One region of the Enterobacter cloacae complex sp. HYC042_NIDB genome, then DNA from elsewhere that is predicted to be linked to it. Evidence: predicted binding sites of a transcription regulator. Region 1 holds the regulator's gene; the other holds the start of a gene.
The links. The regulator PhoB, encoded in region 1, activates phosphate uptake and scavenging genes when phosphate is short. The targets are predictions, from matches to a motif close to CTGTCATAAAACTGNCNNAT.
Positions count from the first base shown of each region.

Region 2: OKF39_RS03880 (esterase-like activity of phytase family protein) is a predicted target of PhoB. The motif match lies at 2,328-2,347, and genes of this name have one in related genera.

Region 1 is NZ_CP109650.1:1,235,735-1,241,376, forward strand. Features, by position in the region: gene sbcC (exonuclease subunit SbcC) at 1-1,592, opposite strand, end outside; gene sbcD (exonuclease subunit SbcD) at 1,589-2,794, opposite strand; gene phoB (phosphate response regulator transcription factor PhoB) at 2,982-3,671, shown strand; gene phoR (phosphate regulon sensor histidine kinase PhoR) at 3,693-4,988, shown strand; gene brnQ (branched-chain amino acid transporter carrier protein BrnQ) at 5,399-5,642, shown strand, end outside.
Region 2 is NZ_CP109650.1:808,028-813,669, forward strand. Features, by position in the region: gene OKF39_RS03865 (NAD-dependent succinate-semialdehyde dehydrogenase) at 1-1,072, shown strand, start outside; gene OKF39_RS03870 (hypothetical protein) at 1,117-1,437, opposite strand; gene OKF39_RS03875 (YfaZ family outer membrane protein) at 1,437-1,982, opposite strand; gene OKF39_RS03880 (esterase-like activity of phytase family protein) at 2,393-3,751, shown strand; partial or broken gene yjiA (GTPase) at 3,805-4,757, opposite strand; gene OKF39_RS03890 (YbdD/YjiX family protein) at 4,768-4,971, opposite strand; gene OKF39_RS03895 (carbon starvation CstA family protein) at 5,026-5,642, opposite strand, start outside.

The sequences.
Region 1 (5,642 bases):
CGACGCTGGTTATCCGTCAGCTCAAGCGACCGGTAGGTCTCCACGGCAGGATGCTCGTGGGAGCCGCACAGCGGGCAGGGTTTGCCTGCCTCAAGCCGTGAGCGATAGCTTTCCAGATTTTTAATCGTCGCTTCGCGTTCGCACAGGGCTTTCAGGTCCAGATAGTGCTGCTGTTTCTCTTTGTACTGCTGGCGGCGCAGCGCCAGGATTTCATTGAGCTTGCTCTGCTCCGCCTGGGCTTTCTGCACGCTTTCACCGTTCTGGCTCAGGCGCTTTTGCAGCGGCTGATAGCGGGCATGCAGCGACGTCAGCTGCTGGCGTAGCGTGCGGGACCGGGACTGCTGCTCCATGGCCGCGCTGACCTCATCCGCCGTCAGCGTCAGCGTATTTTCCGGCATCTCAGCCAGCTTCTGACGTAGCTCAGTCATCCGCGCAGCAAGCGCGACGAGCTGACTTTTGTCACGGTTTAGCTGTGAGAACTGGGCGCGCCAGCCGGCAATTTCCTGGCCCAGCAGGCGATAACGCTCATTCTCCGCCAGCCACTGTCCCAGCGCCGTCAGTTCGGCCTGTAGCCGCTCATGGGTACGCAGGGCAGTATTGCGGATCCGCGCGCGCAGTGCGGTTTTGGTCTGTAAGCGAGTATTTACTTCGTTAATTCGCTGCTGGGTTTGCGTCAGACGTGCGGTTTGCTCCTGCTGATGCTCCCAGAGCGGACGAAGCTGGGCGGCGGGCTGGGCAAGCTGGAGTTTTGCCAGTTCCGGCGCCGCGTTCGCCTGCGCCTGTTGCGCCTGCTGCTGCAGGGCGGCAACGCGCTGCTGCTCCCGCACGAGCTCGTCATGACGCGTAAGCCACTGAAAATCTTTCTGTTGGCTTTGCTGCTGGGCCAGCAGGGTTTTCTCTTCGTCAGTAAGTGCCTGCAAACTTTGCTGCAACTGCTGCTGTTGTTCTTCGCTGAGCAGCACGACGCCCGCCGCCTGCGCCTCGCATTTTTCCAGCACGCTGCGGGCGGCTTTGTGTTTCTCAAACACCATCGCGGAAATCTGGCCGTAGATTTCGGTGCCGGTGAGTTCTTCCAGCAGTTCTGCGCGATCGGCCGGTTTGGCATTCAGGAAGGCGGCAAATTGCCCCTGCGAGAGCAGCATTGAACGGGTAAAACGGCCGTAGTCCAGCCCGGTGAGCGCCGCGGTTTGCTCCAGTTTATCCGACACCTTATCGGCCAGAATCTTGCCATCCTCGCAGCGGGCCAGCTCCACGCGCGGTGCCTGCAAGTTCCCGTCCGGCTGGTTGCGCGCCCGGTTCTGGCTCCAGAATGCGCGATAGGCAACGCCTTTCACCTCAAATTCCACTTCCGCCAGGCACTCGGCGGTATCGCGCGTCATCAGATCGTTTTGCGCCTGAGAGACCTTATTCAGGCGCGGGGTTTCGTGGTAGAGCGCCAGGCAGATGGCATCGAGCAGGGTGGTTTTACCCGCGCCGGTTGCGCCAGTGATGGCAAACAGGCCGTTGCTGGCAAAAGGCTCCGCGGTGAAGTCAATTTTCCACTCGCCCTTGAGGGAGTTGAGATTTTTCAGGCGCAGGCTCAGAATTTTCATGCGTTTTCTTCCTCGTCATTGAGGGCGTGCAGAGTATGGCTGAACAGCTCGTTGAGCCTGACGCGCTTTGCATCATCGATCTCTTCCTGCGACAGTCGGCGCTCGAACACCTCTTCTACGCGCAGTTCGCTAAGCGTTTCGCGCTGGGCGCCGAGCAGAATTTTCTCGCGCTGCTCGCGGCTGCGGCGCACCAGCAGCACCTCAACCGGCAACTCTTCGGTCAGCGACTGAATTTTCCGCTGCATAGCGTGCAGGTAGTCATCGGTGGTGATTTCAATACCCAGCCAGACGGGCGGGTTAAGCTCAGCGCCGCGCCACTGCTCAAGCTGGGCGGTGATGGCAGCCAGATCGCCCTTCAGCACCGCCAGCGGCTGGGTGACCGGCACTTCCAGCGTCTCGACGGCGCTGAGTTTGCCCTCATCAAAGCTCACCAGATGCACGGATTTGGCTTTTCCGGTTTCATCGAAGCTGAGCGAAATAGGGGAGCCACAATAGCGGATATGCTCGCAGCCGCCGATGACCTGGGCGCGGTGAATGTGCCCGAGCGCGATGTAGTCCGCGGGCGGGAAGTTTTGCGCCGGAAAGGCGTCCAGCGTACCGATATAGATCTCGCGGACCGCGTCACTTTTGCTGGCCCCGACGGTAGTGAGGTGCCCGGTGGCAATGACCGGAATGGCCTGTTCACCGCGCAGGGCACAGGCTTCCGCGTGCTGCTGGTGATAGTAGTCGGTGATGGCCTGCAATAAATGCTGCTGCTTTTCCGCGCCCGACAGTCCCGCCTGGCTGTGCACGATGTCGCGTGGACGTAAAAAGGGAATCGGGCAAAGTACCGCGCCCGGCGACCCGTCGCGTTTTTTCAGGATCTGCGGCGCGTGCCCGGCGCTGGCGACCACGGTGGTATTGAGAAACGCCAGGATGTCGCGGGATTCATTGAGCGTGGCGACGGAGTCATGGTTTCCGGCGACAATCACCAGATGACAGCCGGTCTGCTGCAGGTTCACCACGAAGCGGTTATACAGTTCACGCGCATAGCTCGGCGGCGAACCGGTATCAAAGATGTCACCCGCCACAATAATGGCATCCACCTCGTGCGCCTGGGCCGTTTCCAGAAGCCAGTTCAGGAACGCTTCATGTTCAGCCGCACGGCTTTTGCTGTAAAAATTTTGACCCAGATGCCAGTCCGAGGTGTGAAGTATGCGCATAGGAGATCCGTGGCGAAAAACGATGCGGGCGATTATAAACTGTCAGGGAAAGGAAAATAACCGCTGTAATAAAACAACAGTTTGCCATTTATAGTGGTACTGTTTTTCATAAATCTGTCATAAATCTGACGCATAATGGCGCCGCATTACAAACTTGTAACTTAAATAAGATAAGACAGGGCAAAGTATGGCGAGACGTATTCTGGTCGTAGAAGATGAAGCTCCAATTCGTGAAATGGTGTGCTTCGTGCTCGAGCAAAATGGCTTCCAGCCGGTTGAAGCGGAAGATTATGACAGCGCGGTGAACCAGCTGAATGAACCCTGGCCCGATCTGATTCTGCTTGACTGGATGTTGCCCGGCGGCTCCGGACTGCAGTTTATCAAACATCTGAAGCGTGAAGCGCTGACCCGCGACATCCCGGTGGTGATGCTCACGGCGCGCGGAGAGGAAGAGGATCGCGTGCGCGGTCTGGAGACCGGCGCGGACGATTACATTACCAAGCCTTTCTCCCCGAAAGAGCTGGTTGCCCGCATTAAGGCCGTCATGCGCCGTATTTCCCCGATGGCGGTGGAAGAGGTGATCGAGATGCAGGGCCTCAGCCTTGACCCAACGTCACACCGCGTGATGACCGGCGAAAATCCCCTCGACATGGGGCCTACCGAATTTAAACTCCTGCACTTCTTTATGACCCATCCGGAACGCGTTTACAGCCGCGAGCAGTTGCTGAATAACGTCTGGGGAACTAACGTGTATGTCGAAGACCGGACGGTTGACGTACATATCCGCCGCCTGCGAAAAGCGCTGGAACTGAGCGGCCACGATCGCATGGTACAGACGGTCCGCGGCACGGGTTATCGTTTCTCGACCCGTTTCTGAATAATGACAGGAGTGTGACGCGTGCTGGAACGTCTGTCATGGAAAAGGCTCGTCTTTGAACTGATCTTATGCTGTATTCCGGCCCTTCTTCTGGGGGCCTTACTTGGGCATCTGCCGTGGTTTCTGCTGGCGGCGGTCACCGGGCTGTTAGCCTGGCATTTCTGGAACCTGCTGCGTCTCTCCTGGTGGCTGTGGGTGGACCGCAGTATGACCCCGCCGCCGGGAAGCGGCAGCTGGGAGCCGCTGCTGTACGGCCTGCACCAGATGCAGATGCGTAATAAAAAGCGTCGCCGCGAGCTGGGAAGCCTGATCAAACGCTTTCGCAGCGGCGCAGAGTCGCTGCCGGATGCGGTGATCCTGACGACAGAAGAAGGAACTATTTTCTGGTGTAACGGGCTTGCGCAACAGCTGCTGGGCCTGCGCTGGCCGGACGACAATGGTCAGAATATCCTTAACCTTCTGCGTTATCCCGAGTTCACGCTGTATCTGAAAAAGCGTGATTTCACCCGTCCCCACAATCTGAAGCTGAATAACGGTCGCCATCTGGAAATCCGCGTGATGCCCTACAGCGATCGCCAGTGGCTGATGGTGGCGCGCGACGTCACCCAGATGCACCAGCTGGAAGGGGCGCGTCGTAACTTCTTCGCCAACGTCAGCCACGAACTACGCACCCCGTTGACCGTGCTGCAGGGCTACCTGGAGATGATGCAGGAGCAAACCCTGGAAGGCGCGCCGCGTGAAAAAGCGCTGCATACGATGCGCGAGCAAACGCACCGTATGGAAGGGCTGGTGAAGCAGCTGCTGACGCTGTCAAAGATTGAAGCGGCGCCTTCTCTTGCGCTGAATGACACCATTGATGTGCCAATGATGCTGCGCGTCGTCGAGCGTGAAGCGCAGACGTTAAGCCATAAAAAACATCAGCTGACCTTTGACGTCGACAACACGCTGAAGGTGCTGGGCAGCGAGGATGAACTGCGTAGCGCCATCTCCAACCTGGTGTACAACGCGGTAAACCATACGCCGGAAGGAACGGATATCGTGGTGCGCTGGCAGCATACGCCGGCAGGCGCCGAGTTTAGCGTTGAGGATAACGGGCCGGGGATCGCCCCGGAGCATATTCCGCGCCTGACCGAGCGCTTCTACCGGGTGGATAAAGCGCGATCGCGGCAGACGGGGGGGAGCGGCCTGGGGCTGGCGATTGTGAAACACGCGGTGAATCACCATGAAAGCCGTCTTGATATCCAGAGTACCCTGGGTAAGGGAACCCGCTTTAGTTTCGTTATTCCGGAACGATTAATTGCCAAAAAGAGCGCCTGACGGCAGGCGTGTTATTTTACCTTTCCACGGGTCAGCCATCGCTGGCCCGTTTGCTTTGCAGTCAAGCGAAACGCGTGTGAATTTTATACGGTTGGCTATTTTTTGTTCGCATGATTAGCCATGGGTTTTTCCTATAATTAGCGCATTGTTCTGGTGTGCGTTTTCATACTGGCATATTGTTCTGGTTTTGCGATCCCTCCTTGCCTTTAAACGTTATAAGCGTTTAAATTGCCCCCCAGATACTGTCAGACCGACTGTATTTGCGTGGTAAATCGAAAAACTATTCTTCTCCACGCCAGGACGGGAGCATTTCCCGCTGAAATTGAGCAAATTTTCGGCTGTATCGTCCCGTCAGGGAAATCGAAAAATCTCAACGTTTTCAACACCACATCCACAGGCAGTAAGGTTTTATGACCCATCACTTAAAATCGCGTGACATTATCGCGCTGGGCTTTATGACATTTGCGCTGTTCGTTGGCGCAGGCAACATCATTTTCCCTCCAATGGTTGGCTTACAGGCGGGTGAACACGTCTGGACCGCCGCGTTCGGTTTCCTGATTACGGCCGTGGGTCTGCCGGTACTGACCGTTATCGCACTGGCGAAAGTCGGTGGCGGCGTGGATAGCCTTAGCACCCCGATTGGCAAAGTGGCTG
Region 2 (5,642 bases), 430 kb from region 1:
GCAGTTCCTCGCCCCGGTGAAGTACGACTCTGAACTTGGGGAAGCGTGGGTGGAGCATCACCCCATCGGCGTGCTGATGGCCGTCGAGCCGTGGAACTTCCCGTACTACCAGCTGATGCGCGTCCTGGCACCAAACCTGGCGGCGGGTAACCCCGTTATCGCCAAGCATGCCAGCATCGTGCCGCACTGCGCCGAGACCTTTGCACATCTGGTGCGCGAGGCGGGCGCGCCGGAAGGGGCGTGGACGAACCTGTTTATCTCGTCGGAACAGGTGGCGAATATCATCGCAGACGATCGCGTGCAGGGCGCAGCGCTAACCGGCTCCGAAAAGGCGGGCAGCGTGGTGGCCGCGCAGGCGGCGAAGCACATTAAGAAATCGACCCTCGAACTGGGCGGTAACGACGTCTTTGTGGTGCTGGACGACGCGGACCTGGATAAAGCGGTTAAGATTGGCGTGAATGCGCGGCTCAACAACGCAGGGCAGGTTTGTACCGCGGCGAAGCGCTTTATCCTGCATGAAAAGATTGCGGATGCCTTCCTCAGCAAATTTACCGAGGCGTTTAAGCAGGTGAAGATTGGCGATCCGCTGGACGAGAGCACCACGCTGGGGCCGCTCTCTTCCAAAGATGCGCTGGAAACGCTGACCAAACAGGTTAACGAGGCGGTGAAAAACGGTGCCACGCTGCACTATGGCGGCAAGCCGGTGCAGCGCGACGGGAGCTTCTTCGAACCGACGATCCTGACGAATATATCGCGTGAGAACCCGGCGTACTTCGAAGAGTTTTTCGGCCCGGTGGCGCAGATGTACGTGGTGAAAAACGACGACGAGGCGGTCGCGCTGGCGAACGACTCCCACTACGGCCTGGGCGGGGCGGTGTTCAGCCAGGACATCGAGCGCGCGAAGAAAATGGCGTCGCGGATCGAGACCGGGATGGTGTACATCAACTGGCTCACCGATACCGCAGCAGAGCTGCCGTTCGGCGGCGTGAAGCGTTCCGGCTACGGACGCGAGCTGTCGGATCTGGGGATCAAAGAGTTTGTGAACCAGAAGCTGGTGGTGGTGCGTAAGTAAGAGGTAATAAAAAAACCTGCCGGTTGGCAGGTTTTTTTAGTTGATTACTGTACTTCGATCTTGTCCCAGCCGCTTTTGAACATGCAGCTGTCGACTAACGTATCCCGGCGATATTCATTCGCGTCTTCAACCGTGTAGCTCGTGGAAATATCCTTTTTCTTGTTCTTTTTGTCCGTTTTTTCCGAGCTCGAACCGGTCACCACGTTATCCGGAGGCAGATCGATCAGGGCCTGCGCTTCGCATTCCGTAAGCTTTTTATTCATCTCAGCGTCGCTCACGCCCGGTTTTACCCATTTGTACTGGACGCAGCCGGTGAGCATCAGCGTGAGGCTCAGAACGCAAAGCGCGGTAATGCGGTGTTTCATCAGAAGCTAACTCCACCGCCGACATATGCGCCATCAATCAGGGTGTGGTTTGGACGACCATCTTTGCCGTCAACGCTCACGTGGCGGTAGCCTACTTTCAGCGTAACCGGTTTGATTGGGGTCCAGCTTACGCCGCCGTTAGCTTCAACGTAGTTTTTCACGCTGTTGTTCAGGCCTTCTGGTGCCGCATAGCCTTCGCCATAGACGTGGATGCTGTCGGTCAGCGCAACGTTTACGCCGCCGCCAATCGGGAAGGCCACGCCGTTATCGCCTTTTTTCGGGCCGATGTAGATGGCTTTTGCACCCGCATTCAGCATCACCGGGCCCACTTCCAGGTTGTAGCCTGCGCCCACGCCACCGGTCTGGGTACCGTCGTCGGTGTTTTTCAGCCAGTTACTTTCGAGATAAACACCGGATGAGGATTTGCCCATTTCCAGGTTGAGGTTGGTAAAGTTTTTACCCTGCTCAATGCTGCCGCCCATTGCCAGTGCGGAACCCGAGATGGCGGTCAGTGCAGAAAGAAGAAGAATGTTCAGTTTTTTCATGTTTCGTGCCTCATCATCAAATTAATCTGGGAGCACCTTAACAAGCGATGTTTATGACTGCAAATGTGATGCAAATCGACTTTTCATGCTGTAATTGTTAATTCTTTTATCTTTATTTGTAACGCTTAAGTTGGGTTGTCGGCGTGTCAACGCGCAAATTTCAGGTGTTGAGGAACAGTTTAATTTTTTGACTAAACGAAATCTGAACGAGGCAGGGATAGTGATTTGAGATGCATTAATTGCGCTTCTAATAATTTCCAATTCCATTTCTAAAATCACATAAAAAAACAAATTTTTACATTTTTATGGTCATTATTCGTTCAGATGCCCGACCACGTTTCCTTTCCATGTCATTTTTCTGACACGTTTGTTCATTACGTTGTGGGCTTCACTTTCCGGATGCTAACAATATGAAAAGAAAAATCATTCCTGTGCTTATCGGCTGTACGCTCTCTTTCTCTGGCCTGGCGGCGCAGCCCACGGCTGAGCGCTATGTTGTCAGCTTCCCTGACGGCTCACACGTGAAATACAGCGGCGCGTTTGCCGGTGCGTTTCCGAATGGACTCCCGGTAGGGATTGGCTCCGGCCTGCTGTTTACGGGCAAGCAGGGCGATGCTCTGACCTTCGCGACCGTGACCGATCGCGGTCCCAACGCCGATGCGCCCAAAATGGGTAAAAACGAAGCCAAAATTTTTGTCACGCCGGATTTCGCGCCGCTGCTGATGACCATTCGCGTTCAGAACGGCAAAGCGGAGGCAACGGATGCCCGCCCGCTGCATGATGATAAAGGCGAGATTAACGGCCTGCCGCTGCAAAGCGGCGTGATTGGAGCCACCAACGAGGTGGCGTTCAGCGATACCCTCAAAATTCTGAAGGGTGACAACCGCGGGCTGGACACGGAAGGCATCACCCCGGACGGCAAGGGCGGCTTCTGGCTGTGCGACGAGTATGGCCCGTTCCTGATTAACGTCGACAGCAAAGGGAAAATTCTGGCGATCCACGGGCCGCAGGCGGCGGAAGGGGAAAAATCCATCGCGGGCGGTCTGCCAAATGTTATCAAATGGCGCCAGCCGAACCGGGGCTTTGAAGGCCTGACCCGGATGCCGGACGGGCGGATTATCGCCGCCGTGCAAAGCACGCTGGATATCGACGGTAAGAGCAAAAAGCAGGCGCTGTTTACGCGTCTGGTCAGCTTCGACCCGGCGACCGGGAAAACGGTGATGTACGGCTACCCCATCGACAGCGCGGCCTACAGCAAAAACAACGACGCTAAAATCGGCGACATCGTGGCACTGGACGACCAGCACATCCTGCTGATTGAACAGGGTGAGGATAAAAATGACGCGATGCGTAACCTTATCTACAAGGTGGATCTCAGCAAGGCGAGCGACCTGACCGCTTTCGACAAGCCGGGCGAGTACCCGGAGTTTGATGATGAGAAAACCCTGGCGCAGCGCGGCATTACCCTTGCTGCAAAAACGCAGGTCGTCGATCTGCGCGCGCTGGGCTGGAAACAGGAGAAGGCCGAAGGGCTGGCGCTGATCGACGGCAAACGGCTTGCGGTGGCGAACGATAACGACTTTGGCGTGAAGGTGGCGATGCAGCATCCGGTCGAGGGCAAAAAGCTCAAGGACTATCGGGTTAACGAGGAAGGCAAGCTGACGCTGGATGATAAACCGGTGGAAACCACGCTCAGCGTGAAGCCGCTGAAGAAGCCGGAGTCAGAGAGCGAGCTGTGGATTGTGACGCTGCCGGAGGCGTTGAAATAATTTTACCCATCATCCTTCCCCTCTCCCCACAGGGGAGAGGGGAAGCAAGGCGGTTATTTCTTCAGACCTGCAAACGCTGCTCGGATTTCTTCTTCCGGCAGCTGTATACAATAAACACCATCACGCTGTGCGGCGCTTCATCGCCCCACGGGCGGTCCCAGTCGGCGCTGTACAGGCGCTGTACACCCTGAAACAGCAGGCGGTTCGGCTCGCCGTCGATCCACAGCATGCCTTTGTAGCGCAGCAGCTTGTCGGCAAACGACAGCAGCAGGTTTTCCATTACCCGCGAGACCTCGCTGATGTCCACCGGGTAGTCCAGCTCCACCACAATCGACGCCACGTCGTTTTGCTTGTCTGCCATAAAGTGGAAGCGCGGTTTTGCGGTGATGTTCTCCTCCAGCATAAAGCCGTTGGTGTTAAACAGCTGGGATAGATCGATATCGCCATGCGTCACCGTATAAATCGGCGCGCGCGAGTTGATGCGCGTCAGGCGCTCGCGGAGTCTTTCGCTGTCGCCTGCCACGTCGGTTTTGGTCAGCAGAATGCGGTCGGCGTAGCCTATCTGAGACTGGGCAATGGTGAACTGGTTCATCTGCTCGTCGGCGTGGACCGCGTCTACCAGGGCAATCACCCCGTCCAGCAGGTAGCGCTGGCAAAGAATATCGTGCGAGAAAAAGGTCTGAATAATCGGGCCGGGGTCGGCCATGCCGGTGCACTCGATCACCAGGCGGTCGAAGCCGATGACACCGCGATCGCGGCTGTCGAGCAGGTCCAGCAGGGCGTCTTCCAGCTCGTTAGAGCGGGTGCAGCAGATGCAGCCGTTGGTCAGGGTTTTGATTTGCGTGGCGCGGTCTCCGATTAATTGATCGTCAACGGAGACTTCGCCAAATTCGTTTTCGATGACGGCGATTTTGAAGCCGTGCTGCTCGTTCAGGATGTGGCGCAGCAGGGTGGTTTTACCGGCGCCGAGGAAACCGGTCAGCAGGGTAACGGCAATCGGGGTCATGGTCTCTCCTTTAGCAGCAGCGGACGCCGCCTTCTCCACTTCCGCCGTAGCGCGCTTCCTGACGCTCGCGGAAGAATTCGGTGTAGGTCATGTACGGCTTATCCGGATGGTTGGTCTTCATATGCTCAACGTAGTTGTCATAGTCCGGAATGCCAATCAGCATCTTCGCCGCCTGACCGAGGTATTTTTTTGCTTCGCCTAAGTTACCAAACATAGTCCATCCTGATAAGAACAAAGCCCCGCCGAAGCGGGGCTGAATACAACCAGATTAATGGTGTGAAGAGGTCTTCACGCCGCCTTCCGGCACCGGCACGTACGGGGTCTCTTTATCCGTACGGCCTTCGGTGTTGCGCACTTTCATCCAGGTTTTGATGCCGTAGAAGATAATGCTGTACACCACCACCAGGAACAGAATGCTCAGACCCGCGTTGGTGTAGTTGTTCACCACGATATGGTTCATGTTGGCAATCTGCTGCGCGGTCAGATCCGCGCCGCCTGCGGCAATCTTCTCTTTGTACTGGTTAGCCATGAAGAAGAAGCCTTCCAGCTGCGGGTTGGTGCTGAACAGCTTCAGGCCCAGCGCCCAGGTGGTGCAGAGCAGCAGCCACAGCGCAGGAACCACAGTCACCCAGATGTATTTGGTGCGTTTCATCTTCACGAGGACAACGGTACCGAGCACCAGGGCAACGGCTGCCAGCATCTGGTTAGAGATACCGAACAGTGGCCACAGGCTCTTCACGCCGCCGAGCGGGTCGACAACGCCCTGGTACAGCAGGTAGCCCCACAGGCCTACGCACCCGGCAGTACCCAGAACACCCGCTACCAGAGAGTCGGTTTTCTTCAGGAACGGCACGAAGTTGCCCAGCAGATCCTGCAGCATGAAGC